Regions from separate parts of the Dickeya dadantii NCPPB 898 genome, predicted to be linked through region 3. Evidence: predicted binding sites of a transcription regulator. Region 3 holds the regulator's gene; each other region holds the start of a gene.
The links. The regulator LexA, encoded in region 3, represses DNA repair genes until DNA is damaged. The targets are predictions, from matches to a motif close to TNCTGTATGTACATACAGNA.
Positions count from the first base shown of each region.

Region 1: the regulator LexA is predicted to act here: its motif matches at 1,942-1,961, upstream of uvrB (excinuclease ABC subunit UvrB).
Region 2: the regulator LexA is predicted to act here: its motif matches at 1,926-1,945, upstream of rmuC (DNA recombination protein RmuC).
Region 4: the regulator LexA is predicted to act here: its motif matches at 1,612-1,631, upstream of sulA (SOS-induced cell division inhibitor SulA).

Region 1 covers NZ_CM001976.1:1,905,003-1,908,146, reverse strand. The annotation lists gene uvrB (excinuclease ABC subunit UvrB) at 1-1,814, opposite strand, end outside; gene bioD (dethiobiotin synthase) at 2,547-3,144, opposite strand, start outside.
Region 2 covers NZ_CM001976.1:4,540,803-4,543,946, reverse strand. The annotation lists gene argB (acetylglutamate kinase) at 1-311, shown strand, start outside; gene argH (argininosuccinate lyase) at 429-1,802, shown strand; gene rmuC (DNA recombination protein RmuC) at 1,991-3,144, shown strand, end outside.
Region 3 covers NZ_CM001976.1:585,244-588,387, forward strand. The annotation lists gene plsB (glycerol-3-phosphate 1-O-acyltransferase PlsB) at 1-740, opposite strand, end outside; gene DDA898_RS03150 (diacylglycerol kinase) at 869-1,234, shown strand; gene lexA (transcriptional repressor LexA) at 1,344-1,955, shown strand; gene zur (zinc uptake transcriptional repressor Zur) at 2,248-2,757, opposite strand; gene DDA898_RS03165 (pirin family protein) at 3,004-3,144, opposite strand, start outside.
Region 4 covers NZ_CM001976.1:3,436,034-3,439,177, reverse strand. The annotation lists gene ompA (porin OmpA) at 1-732, opposite strand, end outside; gene sulA (SOS-induced cell division inhibitor SulA) at 1,096-1,590, opposite strand; gene DDA898_RS21805 (TfoX/Sxy family DNA transformation protein) at 1,810-2,439, shown strand; partial or broken gene yccS (YccS family putative transporter) at 2,436-3,144, opposite strand, start outside.

The sequences.
Region 1 (3,144 bases), 1.3 Mb from region 3:
CCGTTGGCCGACTGACCAATCTGCAGGATGTCGCCAATCTTTTTATTGAGGCCCTGCGGCACGATGCCGTGTTGCTCGTTGTACGCCTGCTGTTTCTCGCGGCGGCGCTGGGTTTCATTCATGGCGCGCTCCATCGACGGCGTAATCTTGTCGGCATACAAAATCGCCTTGCCGTTGAGGTTACGCGCCGCCCGGCCGATGGTCTGAATCAGCGAGCGTTCCGAACGCAGGAACCCCTCTTTGTCGGCATCCAGAATCGCCACCAGCGATACTTCCGGCATGTCCAGACCTTCACGCAGCAGGTTGATGCCCACCAGTACGTCGAACTCGCCCAGACGCAAATCGCGGATGATCTCCACCCGCTCCACGGTATCAATATCGGAGTGCAGGTAACGCACCCGCTCGCCGTGCTCTTCCAGATACTCGGTCAGGTCCTCCGCCATCCGCTTGGTCAGGGTGGTGACCAGCACGCGCTCGTTGATAACGGCGCGTTTGCGGATTTCCGACAGCAAATCATCCACCTGAGTGGTTACCGGGCGCACTTCCAGCTCCGGGTCCAGCAGGCCGGTCGGCCGCACCACCTGATCGATCACCTCGCCGCCGGATTTTTCCAGTTCGTAATTGCCCGGCGTCGCCGATACATAGATCGCCTGCGGCGCCAGCGCTTCGAACTCCTCGAATTTCATCGGCCGGTTGTCCAGCGCCGACGGCAGACGAAAGCCGTACTCCACCAGCGTTTCCTTGCGCGCGCGGTCACCGCGGTACATGCCGCCCAGTTGCGGAATGGTGACGTGGGATTCGTCGATCACCAGCAGACCGTCGGCCGGCAGATAGTCGAACAGCGTCGGCGGCGGTTCGCCCGGCCCGCGGCCGGACAGAAAGCGGGAGTAGTTTTCAATGCCGGAGCAGTAACCCAGCTCATTCATCATTTCCAGATCGAAGGTGGTGCGCTGCGCCAGCCGCTGTTCCTCCAGCAACTTATTGCTGGCCAGCAGCACCTGACGGCGCTCCGCCAGCTCGACCTTGATCTCCTCCATCGCCTGCAGGATGCGTTCGCGCGGCGTGACATAGTGAGTTTTGGGGTAGATGGTGTAGCGCGGCACCGTCTGCACAATATGCCCGGTGAGCGGGTCGAACAGCGACAGCCGTTCCACTTCTTCGTCGAACAGCTCCACCCGCAGGGCGATGTCTTCGGATTCCGCCGGAAAAATATCGATGATCTCGCCGCGCACACGAAAGGTGCCGCGCGAAAACGCCTGGTCGTTGCGGGCGTACTGCAACTCCGCCAGCCGCCGCAGGATGGCGCGCTGGTCGATCAACATGCCCTGCGTCAGATGCAGCATCATCTTCAGATACAGGTCCGGATCGCCCAGACCGTAAATGGCGGACACCGACGCCACCACCACCACGTCGCGCCGTTCCAGCAGCGCCTTGGTGGCGGACAACCGCATCTGTTCGATGTGTTCGTTGACCGAGGCGTCCTTCTCGATGAAGGTGTCCGAACTCGGCACATAGGCTTCGGGCTGGTAGTAGTCGTAGTAAGAAACGAAATACTCCACCGCATTCTCCGGAAAAAACGCTTTCATTTCGCCATACAGCTGCGCCGCCAGCGTCTTGTTGGGCGCCAGCACCATGGTCGGCCGGTTAAGGTCGGCGATCACATTGGCGATGGTGAACGTTTTACCGGACCCCGTGACCCCCAATAGCGTCTGATGCGCCAGCCCGTCTTCCAGCCCTTCTTCCAGGCGGCGTATCGCCTCGGGCTGATCGCCGGCGGGTTTGAAATCAGAATGCAGTTTGAACGCTTTACTCATGGATAAGACACTCGGATAAAAAACGGTTGGAATCACGCAACGGACATCAGCGGGTTAGGCCAGCGTCGTCGGCAGGGAGAGACACAAGCTAGTATGAAATCCCCGGTCAGATTTGCCAGTTACATATTACTGGATATAAAAACAGCATCAAGCAATTCTTAACCATTGACAGCACAACGATAGCGTCCTGGTTGACTAGCACAGAGTGATGTTGCTAATCCAGTAAAAAATGACGCATTTATCCCCAGAAATGCAGTTTCTCAAATTATCTGCTACGACCAGTGCCGGTGATTTATTCAAACGGCTCTCGTTGCAACAAAAGTGACTTGCTTTTAATTAATTATTTGATTTTAAATGATTTTATAAAAAAGCGGAGATTAGCATCAAACCAGGCGCAACCCGCGCCGGCTCTTGGCTGGCGCGTTTTTTCTAACCCTAATACACACAGTTATCCACAGAAATGGTGGATAACTCCCACAAGCGCCCGCGCCTCCTGTATTGGCGTCTTTCACCGTCTTTACCCGCCACGACAGCGCAAGGCGCTTTTAAACAAGATTTCCGTGTTTGACCCGGCGATCATTATAAAAAAAAGTGCTAAATGACACAGACTTAGCAAGAGGAAAAACCACTGGCCCTGTGGATTCAGCACCCATTTTCAAGATGGTTTTTTCTATCAATTTCAATCAGAAGAAGGGAAAAAACTGCGATTCATGCAACATTTACTCAAAATCATTAACCGCTCAGTAAAGTGATGTTTAAGTAATCGCCAATATCCTGCTGAATTGGCAAGGATAAGTAAGGGATTTCCCCCAGCATCGGCGCCGGAATCCGCTCTTGCAGCGTTTGCAGGTAAGCCTGATGGCGACGGTCAGGCGGCTGAACAACGTTGGCGATCCAGCCCGCCAGCCGCAAACCGGCTTGCCGCACCGCCTGTGCCGTCAGCATGGCGTGATTGATGCACCCCAGCTTCACCCCCACCACCAGAATCACCGGCAGCGTCTCTTCCCGCACCCAGTCGGCGAAGGTATGCCGCTCGGAAAGCGGCGTAAACCAGCCGCCGGCGCCCTCTACCAGCACCCAGTCCGCCTGCCGCTCCAGCGCGCGCAAACCGTCGCTGAGGGTGGAGAATGCAATCGGCCGCTTTTCCACGGCGCTGACAATATGGGGCGACGTCGGCTCCAGAAACGCCAGCGGGTTGACCGCGTCGTAAGGCAGCGCCACGCTGCTGTTGGCCTGCAACTGCAAGGCATCGCCGTTGCGGATGCCTTGCGGCGTCACCTCGCAGCCGGAAGCCACCGGTTTATACCCGGCGGTACGGTATCCGGCCTGG
Region 2 (3,144 bases), 870 kb from region 3:
TGATGAACGTCAACGCCGACCAGGCCGCCACCGCGCTGGCGCAGACGCTGGGCGCCGACCTGATCCTGCTGTCCGATGTCAGCGGTATTCTGGACGGCAAAGGCCAGCGCATCGCGGAAATGACCGCCGGTAAAGCAGAAGATCTGATCGCGCAGGGCATTATTACCGACGGCATGATCGTCAAGGTCAATGCGGCGCTGGACGCGGCGCGCGCGCTGGGGCGTCCGGTGGATATCGCCAGCTGGCGCCACGCCGAGCAGTTGCCGGCGTTGTTCAACGGCGTGTCCATCGGCACCCGTATTCTGGCGTAAACCGCGAACATCAAACACGTTTTCTCCCGGCGAAAACCGCAGGAGAGACACGGGCAGTTCAATGGCGGGTCGGACAGGAGTCGGCCTGCCTTTATCAAAGAGACCGGGAGTGTAGTTATGGCTTTGTGGGGCGGACGGTTCACGCAGGCGGCAGATCAACGTTTTAAACAGTTCAACGATTCACTGCGGTTTGATTACCGTCTGGCGGAGCAGGACATCATCGGATCCATCGGTTGGTCCAAGGCGCTGGTGACGGTGAACGTACTGAGCGCTCAGGAACAGCTGCAACTGGAGCAGGCGCTCAATACGCTGCTAAAAGAGGTGCAGGCGGATCCCGAGGCTATCCTGCAAAGCGATGCGGAAGACATCCACAGCTGGGTGGAGCAGAAGCTGATCGAGAAAGTCGGCGATCTGGGCAAGAAACTGCACACCGGGCGCAGCCGTAACGATCAGGTCGCTACCGATCTGAAACTGTGGTGCAAGGCGCAGGTGAGCGAGCTGGCGCAGGCGATTCGTCATCTGCGCGCCGCGCTGGTCGCTACCGCTGAAGCCAATCAGGACGCGGTGATGCCGGGGTATACCCACCTGCAGCGCGCACAGCCGGTAACCTTCGCCCACTGGTGTCTGGCCTATCACGAAATGCTCTCGCGTGACGAAAGCCGTCTGGAAGACACGCTCACGCGTCTGGACGTCAGCCCGCTGGGATGCGGCGCGCTGGCAGGTACCGCGTACCCTATCGACCGCGAGCAACTGGCCGGCTGGCTGGGCTTTGCCTCGGCGACGCGCAACAGTCTGGACACGGTATCCGATCGCGATCACGTGCTGGAACTGCTGTCCGATGCGTCCATCGGTATGGTGCACCTGTCGCGCTTCGCCGAAGATTTGATTTTCTTCAACAGCGGCGAAGCGGCGTTTGTCGAGCTGTCCGACCGCGTTACCTCCGGCTCTTCGCTGATGCCGCAGAAAAAGAACCCGGACGCGCTGGAGCTGATCCGCGGCAAGTGCGGCCGGGTGCAGGGCGCGCTGGCCGGCATGCTGGTGACGCTGAAAGGCTTGCCGCTGGCGTACAACAAAGACATGCAGGAAGATAAGGAAGGGCTGTTCGACGCGCTGGACACCTGGCACGACTGCTTGCTGATGGCGGCGCTGGTGCTGGAAGGCATCCAGGTGAAACGTCCGCGCTGTCAGGAAGCGGCGCAGCAAGGCTACGCCAACGCCACCGAACTGGCCGACTATCTGGTCGCTAAAGGCGTGCCGTTCCGCGAAGCGCACCACATCGTCGGCGAGGCGGTAGTGGGGGCCATTCGTCAGGGTAAAGCGCTGGAAGCGTTGTCGCTGGCGGATCTCAAACAGTTCAGCGCCGTAATTGAAGACGATGTGTATCCGGTGCTGTCGTTGCAGTCCTGTCTGGAAAAACGCGCCGCGCAGGGCGGGGTATCGCCGGAGCAGGTCGCACGCGCCATCGCCGACGCAAAACGGCGTCTGGCGTAGTCTCTGCGATAAGTTACAGAACCGGCCCCTGGGCCGGTTTTGTTTTTTCTGTCGCCTGCTTTCTGAAGTCGGCTCGCATTTTCTCGTTTGACAGCGGCTTTTTCGGCCGATTTCTCGCGTAACCTCTGGACATATATACAGCCTCATTTTACCTTGGCGGGCAGTGGTACACATAACCCGGAGGCGGTGTGGAGATCTCCTTGTTTTATGGCGTCGGCGGTGGCGTGGTTGGTCTGTTGCTGGGCTGGCTGGCCGCCAGCCTGTGGCAGCAGCAGCGTCAGGCGCGGCATGACACCGAATTGCAGTTGCAACAGCAGGCGCTGGAGCAGACGCGCCAACAGCTGATTGAAAGCCAGCAGATACGGCTGCAGGACCAGCAGCGGCTGGATCAGCAGACGCAGGAATTGCGCACGCTGCACGGCCAACTGGCGGCCGGCGAGGAAAAATTGCGGCAACTGGCGGAGCTGCGGGAAGAGTGCCTTCAGCTTAATCAGGAATTGCGTGCGCTGCGCGAAGCCAACGGCGCGCAGGAAGCGGAACTGCGCGAAGTGACGATCCGTCTTGAAGAAACCCGGCTGGCGGCGGAAGAAAAGCAGCGGTTGTTGATGAACAGCGAACAGCGGTTGTCCACCCAGTTTGAAAACCTTGCCAATCGCATCTTTGAACAGAACGGGCACAAAGTGGATCAACAAAATCAGCAGAGCATGGAAAAGCTGCTGACGCCGTTGCGCGAACAGCTGGACGGTTTTCGCCGTCAGGTGCAGGAGAGCTTTGGCGCGGAATCGAAGGAGCGGCATACGCTGGCCCATGAGATCCGTAACCTGCAACAGCTTAACGCCCGTATGGCGCAGGAAGCCATCAACCTCACCAACGCGCTGAAAGGGGACAACAAAACCCAGGGCAACTGGGGAGAAGTGGTGTTAAGCCGGGTGCTGGAAAGCTCCGGGTTGCGCGAAGGGCATGAATATGACACCCAGGTCAGCGTGCAAACCGGCAACAACAGTCGCCTGCAACCGGATGTGATCGTCCGGCTGCCGCACGGCAAAGATGTGGTTATTGACGCCAAAATGTCGCTGGTGGCCTATGAGCGCTATTTCAACAGCGACAACGAGGCCGAACGGGCTGCGGCGCTAAACGAGCATCTGCTGTCCATCCGCAATCATATCCGGCTGCTGGGCAGCAAAGACTATCAGCAACTGCCGGGGTTGCGTTCGCTCGACTATGTCCTGATGTTCATCCCGGTCGAGCCGGCGTTCCTGGTGGCGATCGACCGCCAGCCTGATCTGATTACCGAGGCATTGCGTCACAATATTATGCTGGTCAGCCCCACGACTTTGCTGGT
Region 3 (3,144 bases):
TGCTGTGCCTTGTCGTGGGAAATCTTTTTGACCCGTGCTTCATCATCAATCGCTTTGGCGATGGCGCGGGAAGACAGCAGCTTGTTGAACAACTCCTGACGAACCGGCAAACGCGGTCCGACGGCCGCCAGCCGCAAACGGGAGAAGTGCATACGTGCTACGCGCGCCAGCTTGTGGGCGATGGTTTTGTCGGTGCCGTGTTCGGTCGCCATGTAACGCAGCGAGACGGGAACGGAAAAGCGCACAAAACTGTCGCGACCGAGCCACAGAACGGCGAAGAATTTCTCTATGCCGTTGAGCAACCGCAGATGCGGCGTGTCCTGATTCTGCCCCTCGCGGCCGGGGGAGCGGCCGAACATGACCGACACCGGCACCATCTGTATATCGAGTTCCGGATTGTTGCGATGCAGATCCAGATAGTCGTGAAACAGCTTTATCGACTGCTGTTTGGGCACGTAATAACGGAACAGGCGTGGGCCGTCATTGACAAATACGTAACTCGGCAGAATTTTGCCGTCGATCTGCAGCGGCTGCAACGGATCGGGCAGACTGAGCTCCAGACATTTGGTGCGCAGCGTCAGCAGGTCTGCCTTGGAGTTGTAGGGCAGCACATAGAAGATCGGTCGCGCCGGATCCAGACGTTGTTCGTTAACGGGATCCTGTGGGATAACTTTACTCTTTACCAAGAGTTTTAGTGGGAAATTCAGTAGTTTATAGTAGATTCTACGCCAACCTGACATAACAACCAGAAGCCTCTTGTTAGCAATGCGGGCCAAGGATACCAGAAACCCGGCAGGATATCTGTGGTGATGAGACCATGACGACGCGTTAAAATTGCGGCCAATGACAAATTAAAGGTGGAGTAAGCATGAACAAAACAACCGGGATAACCCGCATCATCAAAGCGGCGGGTTATTCGCTGCAAGGGTTGCAACAGGCATGGCGGCATGAGGCCGCATTTCGCCAGGAATCACTACTCACGCTTGCCGCCATTATTATTGCCTGCTGGCTGCCGGTTGCAATGGTGGAGCGGCTGTTGTTGATCGGTTCCGTGGTGCTGATCGTGCTGTTTGAGCTGGTCAATAGCGCTATTGAAGCGGTGGTGGATCGAATCGGCATGGATTACCACGAATTGTCCGGCCGGGCGAAGGACATTGGCTCGGCGGCGGTATTTGTCGCCTGTTTGCTGGCGGCGGGAGTATGGGGAGCGATACTGTGGAACCGTTTTGCGTGACGCTTTGCATAATCGCAGAAAAATCCGCGCAATAGCGATATCGCGGTTCCCATCGGCACTTTCCCTGTATATACTCACAGCGAAACTGTATAAACAACCAGGGGGCGGAATGAAAGCGCTAACTACCAGACAACAGCAGGTTTATGATCTGATTCGCGATCATATTTCACAAACCGGTATGCCGCCCACCCGGGCCGAAATCGCCAGTCAGCTTGGCTTCCGTTCGCCGAATGCGGCTGAGGAACACCTCAAGGCGCTGGCGCGCAAAGGCGTCATTGAGATCGTTACCGGCGCTTCCCGCGGTATTCGCCTGTTGATGGAAGAAGAAGATCAGGGATTGCCGCTGATTGGCCGCGTCGCCGCCGGCGAACCGTTGCTGGCTCAGCAGCACATCGAATGCCACTATCAGGTCGACCCGGCGATGTTCAAGCCTAGCGCCGATTTCCTGCTGCGGGTCAGCGGAATGTCGATGAAGGATATCGGTATTCTGGACGGCGACCTGCTGGCGGTGCATAAAACGCAGGATGTGCGCAACGGCCAGGTGGTGGTGGCGCGTATTGAAGATGAAGTAACGGTCAAACGATTGAAAAAGCAGGGCAATGTTGTGCAACTGCTGGCGGAAAACAAAGAATTCGCGCCGATCGTTGTCGATCTGCGCGAGCAAAATTTCTCCATTGAAGGATTGGCGGTTGGCGTGATCCGCAACAGCGACTGGAGCTAACGCCCCTGCTTTAGTCCGCTTTTGATGGATGTAGGCTTCCGCCCATGCAGGTGTTCAGCTTGTCTGGATGAACACCTGTACCGTCCGGTACTTTGATGGTCCGGGCCGAACGTAGTGCATAAGTGGTGTATGAATTGAGGGAAGCGTGACGTATTCAGGACGAATAACGTATTCAGAAAGAATATGTGTTTAGAAAGCGTCACGTATTTTGAAAGAGTACGTATTTCGAAATAGTACGTATTTTAAACGAGTACGTATTTCGACAGAGTAGTGTGAAGCAACGGCTTCACACTCAGCGTTTCTTCACCAGTATGCTGTGATCATGATTACAGCTGTCCCGATGCTCGCAGGACTCCACCTTCTGGCATTCGCCACACAAACCGTGGGCTTCTACCACACTATGACGCAGGGCGAAACCTGACTGTTTCGCCAACTGGTGCAGCGTTTCCTCAACGCCTTCCGTCTGGCGTTCCGTCACCAGCCCGCAGCGGTCGCAGATAAACAATGCCGAAGTATGGCTATGCTCTTCGAAATGATGGCACAGCACATAGCTGTTGGTGGACTCTACCTTGTGGATAAAACCTTGTTCCAGTAGAAAATCCAGCGCGCGATAAACGGTGGGCGGCTTGGCCTGAGGCTCGGAAACGCGAAGCAAATCCAGCAGATCATACGCGCTGATCGCACCGGGTTGCTGGGCCATTAAGCGCAATACTTCCTGACGCTGGGGCGTCAGACGCACATTGCGTTGCTGGCAAAGCTGTTCAGCCTGGGCAACAAGTTTGTCCGGATTGGTTGAATCCATTGCAGTAACCCTGAAGCGAGTGTGAAATCATGGCGGCATCTTACCATGACTGAATAAAAACGCCGAGATGGCTGCCGCAAGGTTGCGCTGGGCCTGCTCTCGTTACACCGCATGGCTGACAATTGATTTTCTTTATAGCGAATTCCCGGCCGCGCCTGGCCTGATTCGTGGCGCTGGCTCTGCCCTGAAAGGTGGCTATCAGGGCGTAAGGAAATAGACGTGGCGGGTCCTGGCGTGAGCGCCAGCCTAGACAACCAGGTCGATCAGCAATGCCCGTGTGGCGGTTTCCGCCCGAATGATAAGGCTGTTTTCCTGCTGGACAAACGCACCGTCACCGCAGCGCAATACGTTGTGAATCGCAGCGCTATTGCCGTTGATGCTGCTGGT
Region 4 (3,144 bases), 2.0 Mb from region 3:
AGAACGCTGACCTTCCGGTTTCAGAGTTGCTTTGTTGAAGTTGAACAGTACGTCAGACTTCAGGGTGAAACGTTTGGTCTGAACAACCGGAGCCGGAGCCGGAGTCGGGGCCGGAGCAGCAATAACCGGAGCCGGAGCAGCAGTTTCCTGACCGAAACGGTAAGAAACGCCCACGCTCAGCAGGCCATTGTCCGGACGACCGCCAACGGTGGACGCGTCGCCGATGTTGTTCACCCACTGGTAGTCCAGACGGGTTGCCCAGTTTTTGGTGATAGCGTATTCAACACCCACAGCTGCCAGCGGAGAAACGCCGGTGTCGTGGTCGTTCAGGCCGGAGTTGTCGTGGCTGTCTGCACGCCATACAAAACCACCCAGACGGGTGTAGATGTCCAGATCGTCAACGATCGGGTAGCTCAGCTTAGCTGCCAGCTGAACGCCCTGAGCTTTGAAGCTGCCCTGGTTGCCGCCGTTATACTTCATACGGCCCAGCCAGTCGTAGCCCATTTCAAAACCCAGATACGGGTTAGCCTGATAACCACCGAATGCGCCGGCACCCAGTTGGTTCTGCGCAGCGTTGGTCACGTTGTAACCATTGCCGGTCAGGCCGGTGTCGTGGTACTGGGACCAACCCAGTTTAGCACCCGCATACCAGGTGTTATCGTTCGGTGCGGCTTGTGCTACGGTAGCAAAGCCAGCCAGTGCCACTGCAATCGCGATAGCTGTTTTTTTCATTTTACGCCTCATTATCATCCAAATCGGCAATTAACTCTGAAAGCTAATCAGCCTTTGGTTAAAATCCTTTCTCGGAGACATTGCCCTTGGTCTAATTACTTGCTGCCAGTGAACTGACGTTATGGAAGGGCAACTCCAGCGAGCTAAAGTCTACAACGTGGTGAGAAAGTTACAAGTATGATGTGACAGACGCCATGAAAAAATCAGTCGTTCATACATAATTACTAACAAATAATGGACGATTTTGTCAGATTAACCCGATGTCTCTTGATATTAATACTTCGCAATAACATCCTGGGCACTGTATTTCCGGGGGCTGCGAGGGGCCTGCTACATCCCTGTAAGAAAAATCCTAATATTCATTTAGTGATACAATCTTGAGTGAATTTTTAGTGTGGAAAATGGTCTTATGATTGTTTTTTCCTCTGGACGCATAATAAATCCATAGGTATTTCCATGCTGTGCCGCTCTTTGCAACCGCATTTTTTGTTCATTATCCAGCTCATTTGGCAACCAGCACAACACGGCGCTGTAATTACCCGTCAGTAATGCTTTCTCCATTGCATCAACGGTCGATACCGGATTGATGCGGTGCAGTTCAATCATTTTCTCCAGTGGCAACCCTGCCTGCTGCAGCCACAGGCGGCTGAGTTTCTGCTGTGGGGAAAGCCAGAGCAACCAGCGCGACTGCGATCCCAGTTGTTGTAACAGGGGAAGCAACAACGGCGTCAGCATGGGATGATCATCACCATAGACGATTTCGCTGATGAACCCGCTGGAGGCGGTTTTCGGCATCGCGTTATGGCCCAGGTGTGACGAGTGGCAGACATGGCGGGAACGGATGGTTTGAGTACGCATGATTTCTTTACCTCACAGCATTACTGTATGGGTGTACAGTATCTTTTGTGTGAGCAAAGATCAACCGGAATTTCTGAAAGCGCTTCGCATAATCGTTATGTCGTTGCCTGCATAACATTTTTTGTATTTGAAGACGCAGTTTTGCTGTGTTTAATTAATTGTTCCAGTTACGGATGTCTCTGGTAAACAGGAAAAAACGTTCAATACAAGGAAAAAGTAATGAAAGGGCTATGTGAAAAAAGGATTTTGCAGGCAAAAATCGTGTTTGCCCCGCTGGGGAATATTCTCTCTCGATCTCAGTTCGGCGGCTACAGCATTGCCGCGGACGGGGTGATTTTTGCGCTGGTCTCCAGCGGAGAACTCTATTTGCGCGCGGCGCAGCATAACGAGGACTTTTTCCTTGACCAGCAGACGCCCAAACTGATTTATACCAAACGCGGCCTGCCGGTGCCGCTCAATTATTATCTGGTGGGTGAGGCGCTCTGGCGGGATGAGTCGGGACTGCTGGAACTGGCGTCACAATCTCTTCAGGGGGCCCGGCAGGATAAAGCCGCCAAAAAACGCTGCATCAGGCTGAAGGACCTGCCGAACATCAATCACGACCTGGAGCGACTGCTCTGGAAAGTGGGAATTAGAAATATCGATGAATTGCATCGGCTCGGGGCAAAAACCAGCTATCTTAAACTGCGTTCCGTCAGCCAGAATCTGAGCGTTAATGTGCTGCTGGCGCTGGCCGGCGCCATCTGCGGCGTCCATCAGGCGGCGCTGCCGCAAGGCATGCGCAGCGAGCTGATTGAATGGTTCGAGAACACCAGCCCGCGGGCTTTCAGGCCTCCCCGGCTCAATTAGCGCGCCGAGGTCTGCTGTCGATGGCGATGCATCGGTTCCTGTGGTCGATTCTCTTCGGCAATCATCTTGGTTTTTTAGCTGCGTCAGCTCCGGCAGCAGGCCAATGATGAGATTAACCTGTTGCAATACCAACTGCTCTTTACTGTCCTGCTCTGGCGACTGGGCATGGATGCGGTTTTTCAGCGCGTCCAGTTCTCTGTCCAGCGCGGCCTGGTCGCCATTGTCCTGATGCAGGGCGTCGTCGACATAGCAGACGGCATCATTCAGCAACTGTAGCGTTTCGGCCGAACGAATGTGTTCGCGGTGCGCGCCCAGGGTGGAGATATACCCCAGCAGGGTGTGATTGAGGCACATCAATCTGAAGGCATTTTCCATCGTGTTCGGTCGGGCATGCGGTTCGGCGGACATGTTGGACACCACCGAAGCCAGTTCCGCATCGCTGTTGTGGGCGTCGCGGCGGGCAATCCGATAAGGAAGTCCGTTGTCCTTGCCCTGATGATACTGAACCATGATAGCGTCGAGATAACGGCAATTATTGTTCATAGCCTTGTTGATCACCGCAGGCAAGCCGCGAAATTTCCAGTCCGGCCAGATAAAGCTGACCGCCGCCCAGGCGATGCCACAGCCCAGCAAGGTATCGACCACTCTGGGAATGGCTACCTCCAGTCCCTCGCCCAGCAGATTAAAACACATCAACACCAGCAG